DNA from 3 places in the Paramixta manurensis genome. Region 2 is predicted to be linked to each of the others. Evidence: predicted binding sites of a transcription regulator. Region 2 holds the regulator's gene; each other region holds the start of a gene.
The links. The regulator Fur, encoded in region 2, represses iron uptake genes when iron is present. The targets are predictions, from matches to a motif close to ATAATAATGAGAACNACTATCAA.
Positions count from the first base shown of each region.

Region 1: the regulator Fur is predicted to act here: its motif matches at 1,942-1,964, upstream of exbB (tol-pal system-associated acyl-CoA thioesterase).
Region 3: the regulator Fur is predicted to act here: its motif matches at 1,757-1,779, upstream of bfd (bacterioferritin-associated ferredoxin).

Region 1 is NZ_CP054212.1:3,961,009-3,966,597, forward strand. Features, by position in the region: gene PMPD1_RS19100 (MFS transporter) at 1-504, opposite strand, end outside; gene exbD (TonB system transport protein ExbD) at 704-1,126, opposite strand; gene exbB (tol-pal system-associated acyl-CoA thioesterase) at 1,132-1,857, opposite strand; gene PMPD1_RS19115 (TRAP transporter substrate-binding protein) at 2,228-3,214, shown strand; gene PMPD1_RS19120 (TRAP transporter small permease) at 3,266-3,772, shown strand; gene PMPD1_RS19125 (TRAP transporter large permease) at 3,786-5,072, shown strand; gene metC (cystathionine beta-lyase) at 5,241-5,589, shown strand, end outside.
Region 2 is NZ_CP054212.1:1,489,224-1,494,812, forward strand. Features, by position in the region: gene chiP (chitoporin ChiP) at 1-461, shown strand, start outside; gene chiQ (ChiQ/YbfN family lipoprotein) at 512-712, shown strand; gene PMPD1_RS07280 (beta-N-acetylhexosaminidase) at 726-3,380, shown strand; gene fur (ferric iron uptake transcriptional regulator) at 3,437-3,880, opposite strand; gene fldA (flavodoxin FldA) at 4,246-4,776, opposite strand; gene ybfE (LexA regulated protein) at 4,922-5,203, opposite strand; gene ybfF (esterase) at 5,370-5,589, opposite strand, start outside.
Region 3 is NZ_CP054212.1:404,385-409,973, reverse strand. Features, by position in the region: gene PMPD1_RS01900 (prepilin peptidase) at 193-981, shown strand; gene bfr (bacterioferritin) at 968-1,441, opposite strand; gene bfd (bacterioferritin-associated ferredoxin) at 1,526-1,720, opposite strand; gene tuf (elongation factor Tu) at 1,899-3,083, opposite strand; gene fusA (elongation factor G) at 3,154-5,262, opposite strand; gene rpsG (30S ribosomal protein S7) at 5,356-5,589, opposite strand, start outside.

The sequences.
Region 1 (5,589 bases), 2.1 Mb from region 2:
CGCGGCGAAGATAACCGCCACCTGCTGGCTACCGGATTGCCAACTAACATAAAAACCTTTACGCCCTTTCGGGGCGACTTCGGACAGGTAAACCGAGACGCCGCCCAGCTCAACGCCAGCAGAAAAGCCCTGCAATAAGCGCCCCAGCAAAATCAGGATCGGCGCCGCCGCGCCCAGCGTCGCATAGCCAGGCACGCAAGCGATAGTCAGCGTACCTACCGCCATCAATCCCAGGGTCACTAACAACCCTTTACGCCGCCCATGATGGTCAATATAGGCGCCAAGCACAATCGCGCCCAAAGGGCGCATCAAAAAGCCGGCGCCAAAGGTCATCAGCGTCAGCATTAGTGAGGCGAAGGGATCGTCTCCCGGAAAGAAGGTTTTGGAAATGGCGGAGGCATAGTAGCCAAACACCATAAAGTCATACATCTCAAGAAAATTACCGCTGGTAACGCTAAAGATGGTTTTCGCACCGCTTTGCGATGTTTTTGATGCAGAGGTCATTGAATATATCCCGGCTTCCTTGTGTTTTTCCCTTTTAGCCTGAGAAGCACGGTTTTAACGTGACGAAAGTCACCATTGTGATTTACAAAAATACCAATTTTAGTAACTAAAAATTAACAAATATGTGGCTAATGGCCTGAAGGGAAAAGAAGAAAAACGAAGCGGGATAAAAAAAACGCCGGAAATATCCGGCGCTTAGTTATTTGTTGGCGGTTTCCATACCCATCAAACCAATTTTTAAATAACCGGCCTGACGCAAAGAATCCATCACATTCATTAAGGTTTCATAATCTACGGTTTTATCCGCCTGGAAGAAAATGGTGGTGTCCTTTTTCCCTTCCGTTTCGCCATTCAGCGTTTCCACCAGGTTCTCTTTGGTGACCGCCTGATTGCCGATATACAGTTGCTTATCGGCTTTAATTGACAGATAGACCGGCTTTTCAGGACGCGGTTGCGGCGCACTGGTTGAAGCGGGCAAATTAACGCGGACGTCCACCGTCGCCAACGGCGCTGCAACCATGAAGATGATTAACAACACCAACATCACGTCGATAAATGGCGTGACGTTGATCTCATGCATTTCACCATCAGTATCCAGATCGTCATTCAATCGCATTGCCATAATGCTTAACCTACCCGCAGTTTCTGGGCGGCATGTACGCGTTGCGACTCGCTTTCGCCGCTGCTGGCGAGATCTAAATCCCGGCTTTGCAATAACAGAACCTGGGCGGCGACATCCCCTAACGATGCCTTATAGCTGGCGATCATACGGGCGAAAATATTGTAAATCACCACCGCCGGGATCGCCGCCACCAGACCAATCGCGGTTGCTAACAACGCCTCGGCAATACCGGGCGCTACGACAGCCAGGTTGGTGGTTTGCGTTTTGGCGATGCCGATGAAGCTGTTCATAATGCCCCACACGGTACCGAACAAACCGATGAATGGCGCAATGGCGCCGATGGTGGCGAGGAAACCGTTACCGCGCCCGGCATAACGGCTAAAGGCCGCCACCCGGCGCTCCAGACGGAAACCGGTACGTTCTTTAATCCCATCGTTATCAGCAGAGCCGGCAGAGAGCTCAAGCTCATTCTGCGCTTCTTTGAGGAGTTGCGTGCTTAAGCTGCGCGGTGAAAAACCGCCGCAGGTTTCCGCTGCCTGACGCAGAGAACGCGCGTCAGACAACGCCAGTTGTTCACGTTTAATGCGGCGCTTTGCCGACGTTAACTCGGCGAATTTACTGAAGAAAATGGCCCAGGTGACAACGGATGCCAACAACAATCCAATCATTACCGTCTTTACCACGATATCCGCATGCTGGTACATGCCCCAAACGGAAAGGTCCGTTTGCATCAAATCACTGGCTACCACGCTGTTTCTCCAACCTTAATTAAGCATTATCAGAACCAGCGCGGATCATACCAAATTAGGCGTGAATTGATAGTAGTTCTCATTATTATTTACAAACATTACGACGCGTCGGCGCGTTTTCGCCGCGCGCAGGTAATGGATATTCAGGACATGTTTTGCTTTTGTGATGCTACATGGAAAATTATTAAAACAACGTTTCAATAATGTGATGAGACTCATCCAATTGACATGAAGCCAATTTTTAACCAGCGCAATTTCTCTATATTAAATCAGCCCTCGTGGCATCAGACCTCATACCTCTACTAACGCTATGGCAAAAAATAGATTCTCATCACGCGCTGGAGAACATTTAATGATGATGAAAAAAAAGCTACTCGCGATTTCCCTGGCTTCCGCCGCTCTGATGGCATCCATGACCTCGGTTGCGGGCGCGGCAACGGTATTTAAAGTTGCCGAAGTACAACCTGCAGGTTACCCCACCGTGGTGGCCTTACAACATATGGGCGAAAAACTAAAAAAAGCCACCGATGGGCGTCTGGCAATGAATGTTTTCGCCGGTGGCGTGCTGGGTGATGAAGACCAGACGCTGCAACAAGTACAAATTGGCGCGGTCGATATGATTCGCGTCTCATTAGCGCCGGTAACTACCATTGCGCCAGAGACCAGCGTGCTGACGCTGCCGTATGTGTTCCGCGATGAAGATCATATGCATAAGGTGCTGGATGGCGCGGTGGGCAAAGAGATTACTGACGCTTTCGATAAAGACCCGAATACCCGCATGGTGTTCCTTGGCTGGACCGATGCCGGGGTGCGGAACATGATCACCAAAAAACCGGTACAGAAACCGGAAGATCTAAAAGGGATGAAAATCCGCGTACAGAATAGCCCCATCTCACTGGCGACCCTGAAAGCAATGGGTACTAACCCCGTCGCGATGGGCGTCAGCGAAGTGTTTAGCGCCATGCAAACCGGCGTGGTTGACGGCACCGAAAATAACCCGCCGACCTTTGTGGCGCATAACTACATGCCGGTCACCAAATATTACACCTTAACCGGCCACTTCATTCAGCCGGAAATGATCCTGTTCTCGAAAAAGTCGTGGGATAAATTGTCTGCCGACGATCAGGCGCTGATGAAGAAATTGGGTAAAGAGGCGCAGGATGAAGAGCGGGTTTTATGGGCGAAATATAACGATGAATCAGTGGCGAAAATGAAAGCGGGCGGCGTCACCTTCCAAAAAGTTGATCGTGACTACTTTGTCAAAGCCACCCAATCGGTGCGCGATCAATATGGCGCTAACTATAAGGATCTGATGAAAAAGATCGCTGACGTTAAATAACCGTTTCCGCGCCGGATTCGCTTCCGGCGCGCCCTGGTCAGGAAAATCGCTATGTCTGCTTATTCACGTCTGATGGATGTGTTGTATTTGTTGTGCATGGTTGTCGCGGCGATTGCGCTGATGATCATGGTCACTGTTATTCCTATCGGTATTTTCGCACGCTACGCGCTGGACAGCGCCCTTTCCTGGCCCGAACCGGTGTCCATTGTCTGCGTGATTATCTTTACCTTTATCGGCGCGCCGGTCGGTTTCCGCGCCGGTACGCATATTTGCGTTTCCATGGTGACCGATCGCTTGCCGCCGCGTGCGCGCCGCGTTGCTGAGATCGTCTGCGATCTGATGATGATCGCCGTCTGCATCATTATTTTCCAGGCAAGCTATAGCCTGTGCCAAGACATGTGGCTCCAGCCGCAGGCCTCGCTGCCCGACGTAACATTTGGCGAAATGTATCTCCCGATTCCGGTAGGCGCGATTTTTACGCTGTTGTTTGTGGTAGAGCGTCTGTTCTGCGGCGAGCAGACCCAGCGTCGTTTGGTTTTACTCGGCGGCACACACTGATTCGGAGTTCATCATGGATGCATTAATTTTAATTGGCAGCCTGTTAGTTCTGTTAGCCTTCGGCTTTCCGGTGGCCTTCGCCGTGGGTTTCAGCGCCTTTATCGGCGCCTGGTGGATCGATCTGCCACTCGAAGCGGTGATCATCCAGATCACCAACGGCATCAATAAATTTTCTCTGTTGACCATTCCGTTCTTTATCCTCGCCGGCGCGATTATGGCTGAAGGCGGCATTGCCCGCCGTTTGGTTAATTTTGCCTATATTTTTGTCGGCTTTATCCGCGGCGGCCTGTCGCTGGTGAATATCGTTGCCTCCACCTTTTTTGGCGCGATTTCGGGTTCATCAATCGCCGACACCGCCTCAATCGGTTCGGTAATGATTCCGGAAATGGAAGCAAAAGGTTATCCGCGCGATTTTGCTACCGCGGTCACCGCCAGCGGTTCGGTCCAGGCGGTGTTAACGCCACCCAGCCATAACTCCGTAATTTACTCGCTGGCGACCGGCGGCGTCGTCACTATCTCCTCGCTGTTTGTCGCCGGTATTTTTCCCGGCTTGTTGCTCGGCTTATGTTTAATGATCATGTGTGTCGGCTTCGCCCGTAAGCGCGGCTACCCCAAAGGCGAACGCGTTCCTTTCAAGGAAGCAGTGAAGATTTTCTTTAACGCCTTCTGGGGCCTGTTCACGATTGTGATTATTTTGGGCGGGATCCTTTCCGGCGTGTTTACCGCCACCGAGTCAGCGGCGATTGCTTGCCTGTGGGCATTTTTCGTCACGATGTTTATTTATCGCGATTTCAAATGGAACCAACTGCATATTTTGCTGTTTCGCACCATTAAAACCGTGACCATTGTGATGGTGTTAATTGCCTTCGCCGCCGGGTTTGGCGCGGTGATGACCTTTATGCAGTTACCACAAATCATTACCGAGTTCTTTACCAGCATTTCGAGCAATAAATATGTCATTCTGATGTGCATCAACATCCTGCTGCTGCTGATTGGCACGCTGATGGATATGGCGCCGATCATTTTGATTTTGACGCCGGTGTTATTGCCGGTCACCACCGCGCTGGGTGTCGATCCGGTTCATTTCGGTATGATTATGATGCTGAACCTCGGTACCGGTTTAATTACTCCGCCGGTTGGCTCGGTGCTGTTTGTCGCCAGCGCGGTCGGCAAACAGAAGATTGAGCAGGTGGTGAGAGCGATGTTGCCGTTCTATTGCCTGCTGTTCGCTGTGCTGATGTTGATTACCTATATTCCGGCTATCTCGCTGTGGCTACCCCATGTGATGGGGGTGATGTAGGCCAAGAGAGGATGATTGCGTCCGAAACGGCGTTCCTGTAACGCCGTTTCGGGCCGGTTACTATTTTTGGCGGCAGATTCCGATAATGAAAAATACCAATGAAACCCCGTTGGTTAAACGTGGTAAGTTACTTAACACGAGTATTCAGGGTTTGGCAGGACGTTTGGCATGTCGACAAAAAAAATCGAGACCACGCTGATAGGCGCGGGTCGTGCAAAAAAATTTACCCAGGGTTCGGTTAACAGCGTTATTCAACGCGCCTCTTCCTTAGTTTTCGATACCGTTGCCGATAAACAGCGCGCGACCGCGGGTCGTGCCGATGGCGCACTGTTTTATGGCCGTCGCGGCACCTTAACCCACTTTTCCCTCCAGGAAGCGATGGTTGAACTGGAAGGCGGCGCGGGCTGTGCGCTCTATCCTTGTGGCGCGGCAGCGGTTTCTAATGCGATTCTCTCCTTCGTGGAGGCGGGCGACCATGTGTTAATCAGTGGCGCAGTGTATGAACCTACCCAGGACT
Region 2 (5,589 bases):
AAGGAACATGGGTGAAAGCGGAAGGTAATCAGGGGTTTTTTCTGCAACGTATGACGCCAGGCTACGCCACCTCCAACGGTCGGCTGGACATTTGGTGGGATTCACGTTCCGACTGGAATGCAAATGGCGAAAAAGCCGTGTTCGCCGGTGTGTTGTATGACCTGGTAGGCTGGAGCTTGCCGGGCGTGTCGCTAGGCGCTTCGTGGGCATATGGTTGGGGTGCCAAACCCGCCAATAATCCAGGTTATGACCAACATACCCGTTTACGTGAGTCGGCCTGGAACCTGGATTTGCTGTATACGGTGCAGCAAGGCCGCGCTAAAGGCACCCTATTCAAGTTGCACTTTACCCGTTATGACAACCATACCGATATCCCCAGTTGGGGAGGCGGTTACGGCAATATTTTTCAGGACGAAAAGGACGTGAAATTTATGGTCATCGCACCGTTCACGCTGTTTTGATTCACCCGGCGGCCGGAGGGCTGTCTGTAAACCACAACCGGATTAGTGAAATGAAAAAAATATTTCCCCTTGTAATCAGCATGATGTCGCTTTGTGCCTGTGTGCAGAGCGGCCCGGTATCGACCACTGAAACGGTGCCATCAATAGACTATCAGCGTTGTCTGGATGCGGAAAAAATGGGCGGTGGGGATGTGATTGAAACACGCTGCGGCAAACTTCAGCATGAAATAGCACCAACGGATCACGAATAAACAAGGAGTGTCTATGAACAGGTTTACCCCGAGCTTTCTCGCCAGCACGCTGCTGGTGGTAATGGGCAATCACGCCGCGCGAGCGGACCAGCAAGTTGTTGATCAAATCAGTCGCTTCGGCGTGAAATATGCGGTGACGGATAACCACGCCGCGCAGCATGGCGTCGATTGTGCGGCGCTTGGCGCAGATTGGGCTTCCTGTAATCGGGCGACAATTACGCTCACTAATCCGGGGGAGGCGGTAACCAGTAACGATTGGGCTATCTATATGTCCAATGTTCACCAAACGCTTAAAGTCGAAGACGAACGGTTCCGCATGGTACACATTGTCGGGGACTTAACACGTCTCGAACCGACGGATAAATTTACCGGTTTCGCCGCACACGAATCGGTTGAAATCCCAATCGTTAATGAATATTGGCAGCTCTTTATTACCGATATAATGCCGCGCTGGTATGTCACGTCCGGTGAGGCGCAACCGAAAATGATCACCAGTACCGATACTGAAGATTTGACGGCTTTCGTCGCCCCTTTCGGCACGCAGTGGAAACGTACCGTAGAGGATAAAAATGTTCTGATGACAGCAACAAGCCGCTTTGAAAAAAATAGCGACCTCTCTTTACTGACACCGGCATCTTTGCGCGGGCAAATTGTTCCCACGCCAATCCAGGCACAGGTTTTCGCTGAAGATGCCGACCTTTCCGCAGGCATTAAGTTGGATCTATCCGGCTTGCCGGATGCGCAAGCGGAGGCCATCCGGCAACGTTTTCGCCTGTTGGGAATTAAAGAGCAGCCGAATGGCTATCCGATTATCGCTCGAATTAATGCCGGGGCATTAGACAAAGCGGCAAGCGTTTCCGGCGGGTATCGGTTAACTATCGGCAAAGCAAAGGCCGACGTGACAGGGTATGATCGGAGCGGTGTGTTTTATGGTTTGCAGTCTATCCTTTCGCTGCTGCCCGCTAGCGGCGAGGGTAAAATAGCTACGCTTGCGGTAACCGATGCCCCCCGTTTTGCTTATCGCGGCGCGTTTTTAGATGTGGCGAGAAATTTCCATAGCAAAGCGGCGGTGCTGCGTATGCTTGATCAAATGGCTGCGTGGAAAATGAACAAATTCCACTTCCACTTGACCGATGATGAGGGTTGGCGTGTCGAAATCGCTGGGTTACCTGAGTTGACCGGCGTGGGCGCCAGGCGGTGCCATGATCTGAGCGAGCAGCATTGTTTGCTGCCGCAGCTAGGTTCCGGCCCATTTAGCAATAATAACGGTAGCGGTTTTTTTAGCCGTGCCGATTATATTGAAATCGTGAAATATGCCGCGGCGCGTAATATCGAGGTGATTCCGGAAGTGGATATGCCCGCGCACGCGCGTGCGGCGGTGGTTTCAATGGAGGCACGCTATCATCGCCTAATGGAAAAGGGGGACGCCAGTGCAGCGTCGGAATACCGACTGGTCGATCCCACGGATAGTTCCAACACCACCTCGGTGCAATTGTACGATCGCACCAGCTACCTCAATCCTTGTCTCGACTCTTCTCTCCGTTTTACCGATAAAGTCATTAGTGAAATACAGGCGATGCATCTTGCAGCTGGTCAGCCGCTTAAAACCTGGCACTTTGGTGGAGACGAAGCGAAAAATATTCGGCTCGGCGCCGGATATTCCGACCGCGCTAAACCGGTGACGGGAACCGGGCTACGAACGATGGATGAAGAAGATAAGCCATGGGCTAAATCTCTGGCATGTCAAAAATTGATTAGCGAGGGGAAAGTTAGCGATCTGGCGCATCTTCCCAGTTCTTTTGCATTAAAAGTCAGCAAGTTGGTGAAAGCGCACGGTATCGACAGCATGCAGGCCTGGCAGGATGGCCTGAAAGATGCCAAAGATGCAGGCGCTTTTTCTACTGCGCAGGTCAGAGTGAATTTTTGGGACACGCTCTATTGGGGAGGCTTTGACACCGCTAATGATTGGGCAAACAAAGGTTACCAAGTGGTGCTTTCCAACCCGGATTACCTCTATATGGATTTCCCTTCGGAGGTTAACCCGCTAGAGCGCGGTTATTACTGGGGAACGCGTTTTACCGATGAGCGTAAAATGTTCTCCTTCGCACCGAATAATTTGCCGCAAAATGCCGAAACCTCTGTTGATCGCGACGGGAATACGTTTAGTGCAAAATCAGATAAAGCCTGGCTTGGCGCTTATGGTATTTCAGCTCAGTTATGGAGTGAGACGGTGCGCACAGACAGTAATATGGAGTATATGATTTTTCCGCGTCTCTTCACTGCTGCCGAGCGTGGCTGGCATCGGGCATCCTGGGAACAGGATTATCAGGCAGGGAAAGAGTATGTCGGCGGCGAAACGCGTTATGTGGATAGCCAGGCATTACTCACTGACTGGCAGCGTTTTGCCAATCTGTTAGGGCAACGTGAGCTGGCGAAGCTCGATCTTGCCGGCGTGTCTTACCGTCTTCCGGTGCCGGGCGCGCGTATTGTCAACGGCGTTCTCGAAGCGAACCTGGCGCTGCCGGGATTAACGATTGAATACAGCCTGGATGAGGGAAAAAGCTGGCAGCGGTATGACAACGGCTCACGGCCAAATGTGAGCGGGAAAGTTTCAGTTCGCTCCGTCAGCCCGGATGGTAAACGCGTCAGTCGCGTAGAAGCGCTTTAATTAACCACAAAAAAACCGGTGCATCATGGCACCGGTTTTTTATGGCAGAAAACAGATTACTGATCGTGAAGTGTTTCGTCTTCACGGCAATCGCCCAACGCACAATGTCCATAGAGATAAAGACTGTGGTTGGTCAATTTAATGCCATGACGCGTGGCGATCTCACGCTGACGAGATTCGATAGATTCATCACTAAATTCGATGACCTTGCCACAATCCAGGCAAATAAGGTGATCGTGATGATGTTGTTGAGTGAGTTCGAACACGGACTTGCCGCCTTCGAAGTTATGCCGGGTTACGATACCCGCGTCATCAAACTGGTTCAGAACGCGATAAACCGTAGCCAGACCGATCTCTTCGCCCATATCAATCAGGCGCTTATACAAATCTTCCGCACTGACATGATGGCTCTCTGGTTCCTGAAGCACTTCCAGAATCTTCAAGCGAGGAAGCGTGACTTTCAGGCCGGCCTTCTTTAATGCGGTATTGTTGTCAGTCATGCGGATATTGTCCTGTTACTTTGCTAGTCACTATGTGGCTGAAAAGCCCTGAACATCGGTCGACGCTGAATCTAATTGCGTCTCATTATAGAACTGATGAACCGAAATGAAAACAGTAGGGTAAGCGTGAAACCGCTAATGGATGTAAGGAGAAGTATCGCTACGTCCTGAGAAGTTCATGCCTGTATTATGCCGCGTTAACATTTCGCTTAAGCTCATCCTTACCTCTAACAGATGAGAAAGCGGATTGACCGATGGAGATATTCTACAGATCTGAGGCCAAAAGTTACAAATATGTATCTATTATTTCTATAGGAAAAACCACACATTCAATGTGAGCCAGCGCCCACATTGAACGCTTAACGTTACGCTTCGATGATTTCTTTCAAATGAAGCTCGTTAAAAATCTGTTTTACCCACGCGTCAACGCGTTCATTGGTCAATTCAGGCTGACGATCTTCATCAATCGCGAGGCCGAGGAAGTGTTTATCATCCGCCAACCCTTTTGACGCTTCAAAATGGTAACCCTCGGTAGGCCAGTGGCCGACAATTACCGCACCGTTCGGCTCAATAATGTCGCGGATAGTCCCCATCGCGTCACAGAAGTATTCAGCGTAATCCTCCTGATCGCCACAGCCAAACAGCGCGACCAACTTGCCGTTAAAGTCAATTTCTTCAAGCGTTGGGAAGAAATCATCCCAATCACACTGGGCTTCGCCATAATACCAGGTTGGAATACCCAGTAGTAAAATATCAAAGGCTTCAAGATCTTCTTTGCTGCTCTTGGCGATGTCATGCACGTCGGCAACGTCTTTGCCGAGTTGCTTCTGGATCATTTTTGCAATGTTTTCCGTGTTGCCCGTATCGCTGCCAAAGAAAATGCCTACGATTGCCATGAGTTTAATAACCTCTTGAAACTTAAAAATATGGTGATTGCTATTGGTACGCAGTTATCGGCAATAATAGCAGACAGAGCGTGGGCGCGGAACTTGTAAAGCCGCTGCATTTGTCGCTTTGTGCGATTACGCCATCCGGCGGCGGTTATGCGTCGGTAACCTGTAGCTGCGCTAAAATCATCTCTTCAATCAATTCGCTGCGGCTCATATTACGTTGTTCGGCGAGTGAATTTAACGCGTCCACCGCTTCATGATTCATTTTCAGTTCGACACGGCGTAAGCCGCGTACTTTGTCACGCTTTAACTGATTACGCTTATTGATTCGTAGCTGCTCATCACGCGTGAGCGGATTGGTTTTAGGGCGCCCAGGCCGACGTTCATCTGCGAACAAGTCTGGCGTGGTGCGATCCGTTTGTTCTTTTGCCATAGAATAGATAGTGATACTGGCCAGACCGCGCGCCTGTTGTTGCGCGGATTGTGACTAAATGAGCCGGTTTGCTGCCGAAATAAAGGCGGCAAAATTTTAGCGCGCCATCATACCCTGGCAAAAGTCGTTGCGACAAACATTTCACAGTTTCAATAACACTTTGCTATTAAACGGTTAAAAAACGTTGGATGGCGCGCAAAACCGCATCCGGTTTCTCTGCGTGAACCCAGTGACCGGCACCGGCAATAACATGCGCTTTTGCCTGCGGAAACTGGCTTAATAATGCGGAACGGTGGCTATCATCGAGGTAGGGCGAATTGCCGCCGCGGATGAACAGGGCCGGGTGCGGCCAGGCCGGGATCGGTTCCCAACCGGAAAGGCTCGGG
Region 3 (5,589 bases), 1.1 Mb from region 2:
GAAGCAACCCGCTTTGCCGTTTCTACCGGCTGGAAATGGGTGCGGTACAGAAAAAAACGGTACGCCTGCCTGTCGTTACCTCATCTGCTGCGCGCTTTCTCGCAGCGCTAAGCATCGAAGGGCCTCAGGTAATGACAAGCTTATTGGCGCTGTGCAAAGCTATGCCTATCACTCAAGGGAGGAGGAGCAAAGATGGATCGATTCACGTTGCTTGCGGCACTCAGCGGTACCATGGCGGGGAGTTTTACTGGTCTGGTTATTGACCGTTTTCAGCCGCAACAAACAGCGCAACAATGGTTTTCCGTATTGGTTAAGCCACGTTCATATTGCTTCCATTGCCATCGGATACTGGCCTGGCGTGATTTGCTCCCTTTGATAAGCTGGTGCAGCTCGGGGGGCAAATGCCGCATTTGTCGCGCGCCAATTCCTCGCTTTCTACCTGCATGCGAACTGTTTACTGCCCTGCTGTTCGTCTTGCTCGCCGCGCTCGAGCCCCGCCCCGCCCCACTGCTTGCACTCACGCTGTTCAGCCTGCTTCTGGTTCTACTCAGCGAAATCGACCGGCGTCACTGCCTGTTGCCTGATGTACTGACCCTATCGTTGCTGTGGGCGGGTTTGTTATTCCATACCTTCTTCCCCACTTTTCCGCTACATGATGCAATACTCGGTGCCGTGGCCGGTTATCTCTACTTTTGGCTTCCGGGTTGGCTGTTTTTACTTTATCGCGGCGAGGAAGGAATTGGCGGCGGGGATATGAAATTGTTTGCCGCGTTGGGTGCCTGGTGCGGCTGGCAAACATTGCCGGTGATGGCTTTACTGGCGGCGCTCATCGGCATCCTTTGCTGGCTATACCGTTCTCAGCGCGGCGTCGGGCAACAAAAAACCATCCCACAACCGTTTGGCCCAAGCCTGGCAATTGCGGGATGGCTGGTATTTATCGCTCAACATAAAGGCTACAACGTGATGACTATTCTTCTTTGATTTGGGCCTGGAGATAATTTTGGATGCCAATTTTCTGAATCAGATCCAGTTCAGTTTCCAGAAAGTCGATGTGATGTTCTTCATCCGCCAGAATTTCGATCATCATATCGCGGCTAACATAATCGTGAACTTTATCGGCGTAAGCGATCGCTTCGCGCAGATCTTTAGCCCCTTCAAGCTCCAACACCAGATCGGATTTCAACATCTCTTCCACATCTTCACCGATGCGTAAGCGGCCGAGATCCTGCAGATTGGGAATACCTTCAAGAAATAAAATGCGTTCGATGTATTTGTCCGCGTGTTTCATTTCATCGATGGATTCATGGTACTCAACGTCATTCAGGCGCATCAGTCCCCAATTTTTGAACATGCGCGCATGAAGAAAGTACTGATTGATCGCAACCAGTTCATTCCCAAGTAATTTGTTGAGATGATTTATGATTTTTGTATCGCCCTTCATTTTGCTTCCTCCGCTTCCAGTTAATTAGAAGCGTAGATGCGCCTGAAAAGAAGTCAAAAAATCAGGACAAAAATGAGGGGTATCTCAGGCAATCTCTTTATATTGCGGGACGTTCTGCAACTCTTCATCCAGGATTTCACGCGTCGCGCGGATGCACTTGCCACACTGTTTTCCTACCGGAACAAGCTGACGCAGGTGTTGAATAGATTGAGGCTGGTAGCGACGAACGGCATCGCGGATCGTTTTATCACTAATGGCATTACACAGACAAACGTACATTTGCGCACTCCAGTACAAAATATGATCACAGTGTAAATGAGAATGGTTGCCATTACAATAACTAACTGGTTCTCAAGCCGCCCATGACATTTTTTGCTGGCATAAAAAAAGAGCGCCGAAGCGCTCTTTTTATGTGTGCCGTAGTGCCAGACAAAGCCCGGCGCTACCTGCTACAGCATTAAGCCATAACTTTAGCAACAACACCCGCACCAACGGTACGGCCGCCTTCGCGGATTGCGAAACGCAGACCGTCGTCCATTGCGATCGGGTGAATCAGGGTAACAACCATTTTGATGTTGTCGCCCGGCATTACCATCTCTACGCCTTCCGGCAGTTCGATGGTGCCCGTCACGTCAGTAGTACGGAAGTAGAACTGCGGACGGTAGCCTTTGAAGAACGGAGTATGACGGCCGCCTTCGTCTTTAGACAGAATATAAACTTCTGATTCGAACTTGGTGTGCGGCTTGATTGAACCCGGCTTCGCCAGTACCTGACCACGTTCGATTTCTTCACGTTTGATACCACGCAGCAGAACACCAACGTTCTCACCCGCGCGGCCTTCGTCCAGCAGTTTGCGGAACATTTCAACGCCGGTACAGGTTGATTTCGCGGTGTCTTTGATGCCCACGATTTCAACTTCTTCACCCACTTTGATGATACCGCGCTCTACACGACCGGTAACAACGGTACCACGACCGGAGATGGAGAATACGTCTTCGATTGGCAGCAGGAACGGCTTGTCAATTGCACGCTCTGGTTCCGGGATGTAGTTATCCAGGTAACCGGCCAGCTCGATGATTTTCGCTTCCCACTCGGCGTCGCCTTCCAGCGCTTTCAGTGCAGAACCGTGAACGATCGGCGTGTCGTCGCCCGGGAAATCGTACTGGGTCAGCAGATCGCGAACTTCCATCTCAACCAGTTCCAGCAGCTCTTCGTCATCAACCATGTCACATTTGTTCAGGAACACGATGATGTAAGGAACGCCAACCTGACGACCCAGCAGGATGTGCTCACGGGTCTGCGGCATCGGGCCGTCAGTCGCAGCAACAACCAGGATCGCGCCGTCCATCTGCGCAGCACCGGTGATCATGTTTTTCACGTAGTCGGCGTGGCCCGGGCAGTCAACGTGTGCATAGTGACGAGTCGGGGTGTCGTACTCTACGTGAGAGGTGTTGATGGTGATACCACGTGCTTTTTCTTCCGGCGCGTTATCGATCTGATCGAATGCGCGCGCAGAACCGCCGTAGGTTTTCGCCAGAACGGTGGTGATAGCTGCGGTCAGGGTAGTTTTACCGTGGTCAACGTGGCCGATAGTACCAACGTTGACGTGGGGTTTGGAACGTTCAAATTTCTCTTTAGCCACGACGATATTCCTTACTTTTATGCTCTCACCCTGTGGTGAGAGCATGTGATCAATATTTTAAAACTGTAGCTTATTTGCCACGAGCTTCAATAACAGCCTGAGCGACGTTGTTCGGCGCTTCAGCGTACTTCAAGAACTCCATGGAGTAAGAAGCACGGCCTTGGGTCTGAGAACGCAGGTCAGTAGCATAACCAAACATTTCAGATAACGGTACCTGAGCACGAACGGTCTTACCGGTAGCGGTGTCATCCATACCTTCGATGATACCGCGACGACGGTTCAGGTCACCGATAACGTCACCCATGTAGTCTTCCGGCGTTTCGACTTCCACTTTCATCACTGGCTCAAGCAGAACAGGTTTTGCTTTCTTAAAGCCATCTTTAAACGCCAAAGAGGCTGCCAGTTTAAACGCCAATTCAGAGGAGTCGACGTCATGATAAGAACCGAAGTGCAGGCGCACCGCAATGTCCACTACCGGATAACCGGCCAGAGGACCAGACTTCAGTTGCTCCTGGATACCTTTATCAACCGCAGGGATGTATTCGCCAGGAATCACACCACCTTTGATGTCGTTGGTAAAGGTGTAGCCCGGGCCACCTGGTTCCAGCGGAGACAGATCGATCACAACGTGACCGTACTGACCACGACCACCAGACTGTTTAGCGTGCTTGCCTTCGATATCTTTCACGGTATCGCGAATGGTTTCACGATAAGCAACCTGCGGCTTACCGACGTTCGCTTCAACGTTGAACTCGCGTTTCATACGGTCAACGATGATTTCCAGATGCAGCTCACCCATACCGGCGATGATAGTCTGGTTAGATTCTTCGTCAGTCCATACACGGAAAGACGGGTCTTCTTTAGCCAGACGGCCCAGAGCCAGACCCATTTTTTCTTGGTCAGCTTTGGTTTTCGGCTCAACGGCGATAGAGATAACCGGCTCAGGGAATTCCATACGCTCAAGGATAATCGGCGCGTTCGGATCACACAGGGTATCACCCGTGGTCACGTCTTTCAGACCGATCGCCGCAGCGATGTCACCTGCACGAACTTCTTTGATTTCTTCACGTTTGTTGGCGTGCATCTGTACGATACGGCCAAAGCGCTCACGTGCGGATTTCACAGAGTTCAGTACGGTATCACCTGAGTTAACCACGCCAGAATACACGCGGAAGAACGTCAGGTTACCCACAAACGGGTCGGTAGCGATTTTAAATGCCAGAGCAGAGAACGGCTCTTTGTCATCGGAATGACGCTCGGCTGGCGTATCTTTACCGTCGTCCAGCATACCTTTAATTGCAGGTACGTCGGTCGGTGCCGGCAGGTATTCAACTACCGCATCCAGCATCGCCTGCACACCTTTGTTCTTAAATGCAGAACCACAGGTAACCAGGATGATTTCGTTGTTCAGAACACGCTGACGCAGAGCTTTCTTGATCTCTTCTTCAGTCAGTTCTTCGCCGCCCAGGTATTTGTCCATCAGATCTTCAGAAGCTTCTGCTGCGGACTCAACCAGGTTCTGACGCCATTCTTCAGCCAGATCCTGCATATCAGCCGGAATATCTTCGTAATCGAAGGTTACGCCCTGATCGGCGTCATTCCAGTTGATTGCTTTCATTTTCACCAGGTCGATAACGCCGGTGAATTTCTCTTCAGCACCAATCGCCAGTTGAAGCGGAACCGGGTTCGCGCCCAAACGGGTTTTGATCTGGCCAACGACTTTCAGGAAGTTCGCGCCCATACGGTCCATTTTATTAACGAACGCGATACGCGGAACTTTATATTTGTTTGCCTGACGCCATACGGTTTCAGACTGCGGCTGAACACCGCCAACCGCACAGTAAACCATTACTGCGCCGTCCAGAACACGCATAGAACGTTCTACTTCGATAGTGAAGTCAACGTGTCCCGGGGTGTCGATGATGTTAACGCGGTGCGGCTCAAACTGTTTAGCCATACCAGACCAGAACGCAGTGGTCGCTGCGGAGGTGATGGTAATACCACGTTCCTGCTCTTGCGCCATCCAGTCCATGGTCGCAGCACCGTCATGAACTTCACCGATTTTGTGGTTAACACCGGTGTAGAACAGAATACGTTCGGTCGTGGTGGTTTTACCGGCGTCGATGTGAGCACTGATACCGATGTTACGGTAACGTGTAATGGGTGTTGTACGAGCCATTTGATTCCTCTGATTCTCGGACGTTCAAAGTTAGTAAACCCCAGCGGGTTGGCTAATTGAGCGCCCGCTGGGTTAATAACAACTACGTGGCTATTACCAGCGGTAGTGAGCGAACGCCTTGTTGGCTTCGGCCATACGGTGAACATCTTCACGTTTCTTCACTGCGGTACCTTTGTTTTCCGCAGCATCAGAAAGTTCGTTCGCCAGGCGCAGAGCCATAGATTTATCACCGCGTTTACGAGCAGCTTCAACGATCCAACGCATTGCCAGCGCATTACGACGAACCGGACGGACTTCAACTGGTACCTGATAAGTTGAACCACCAAC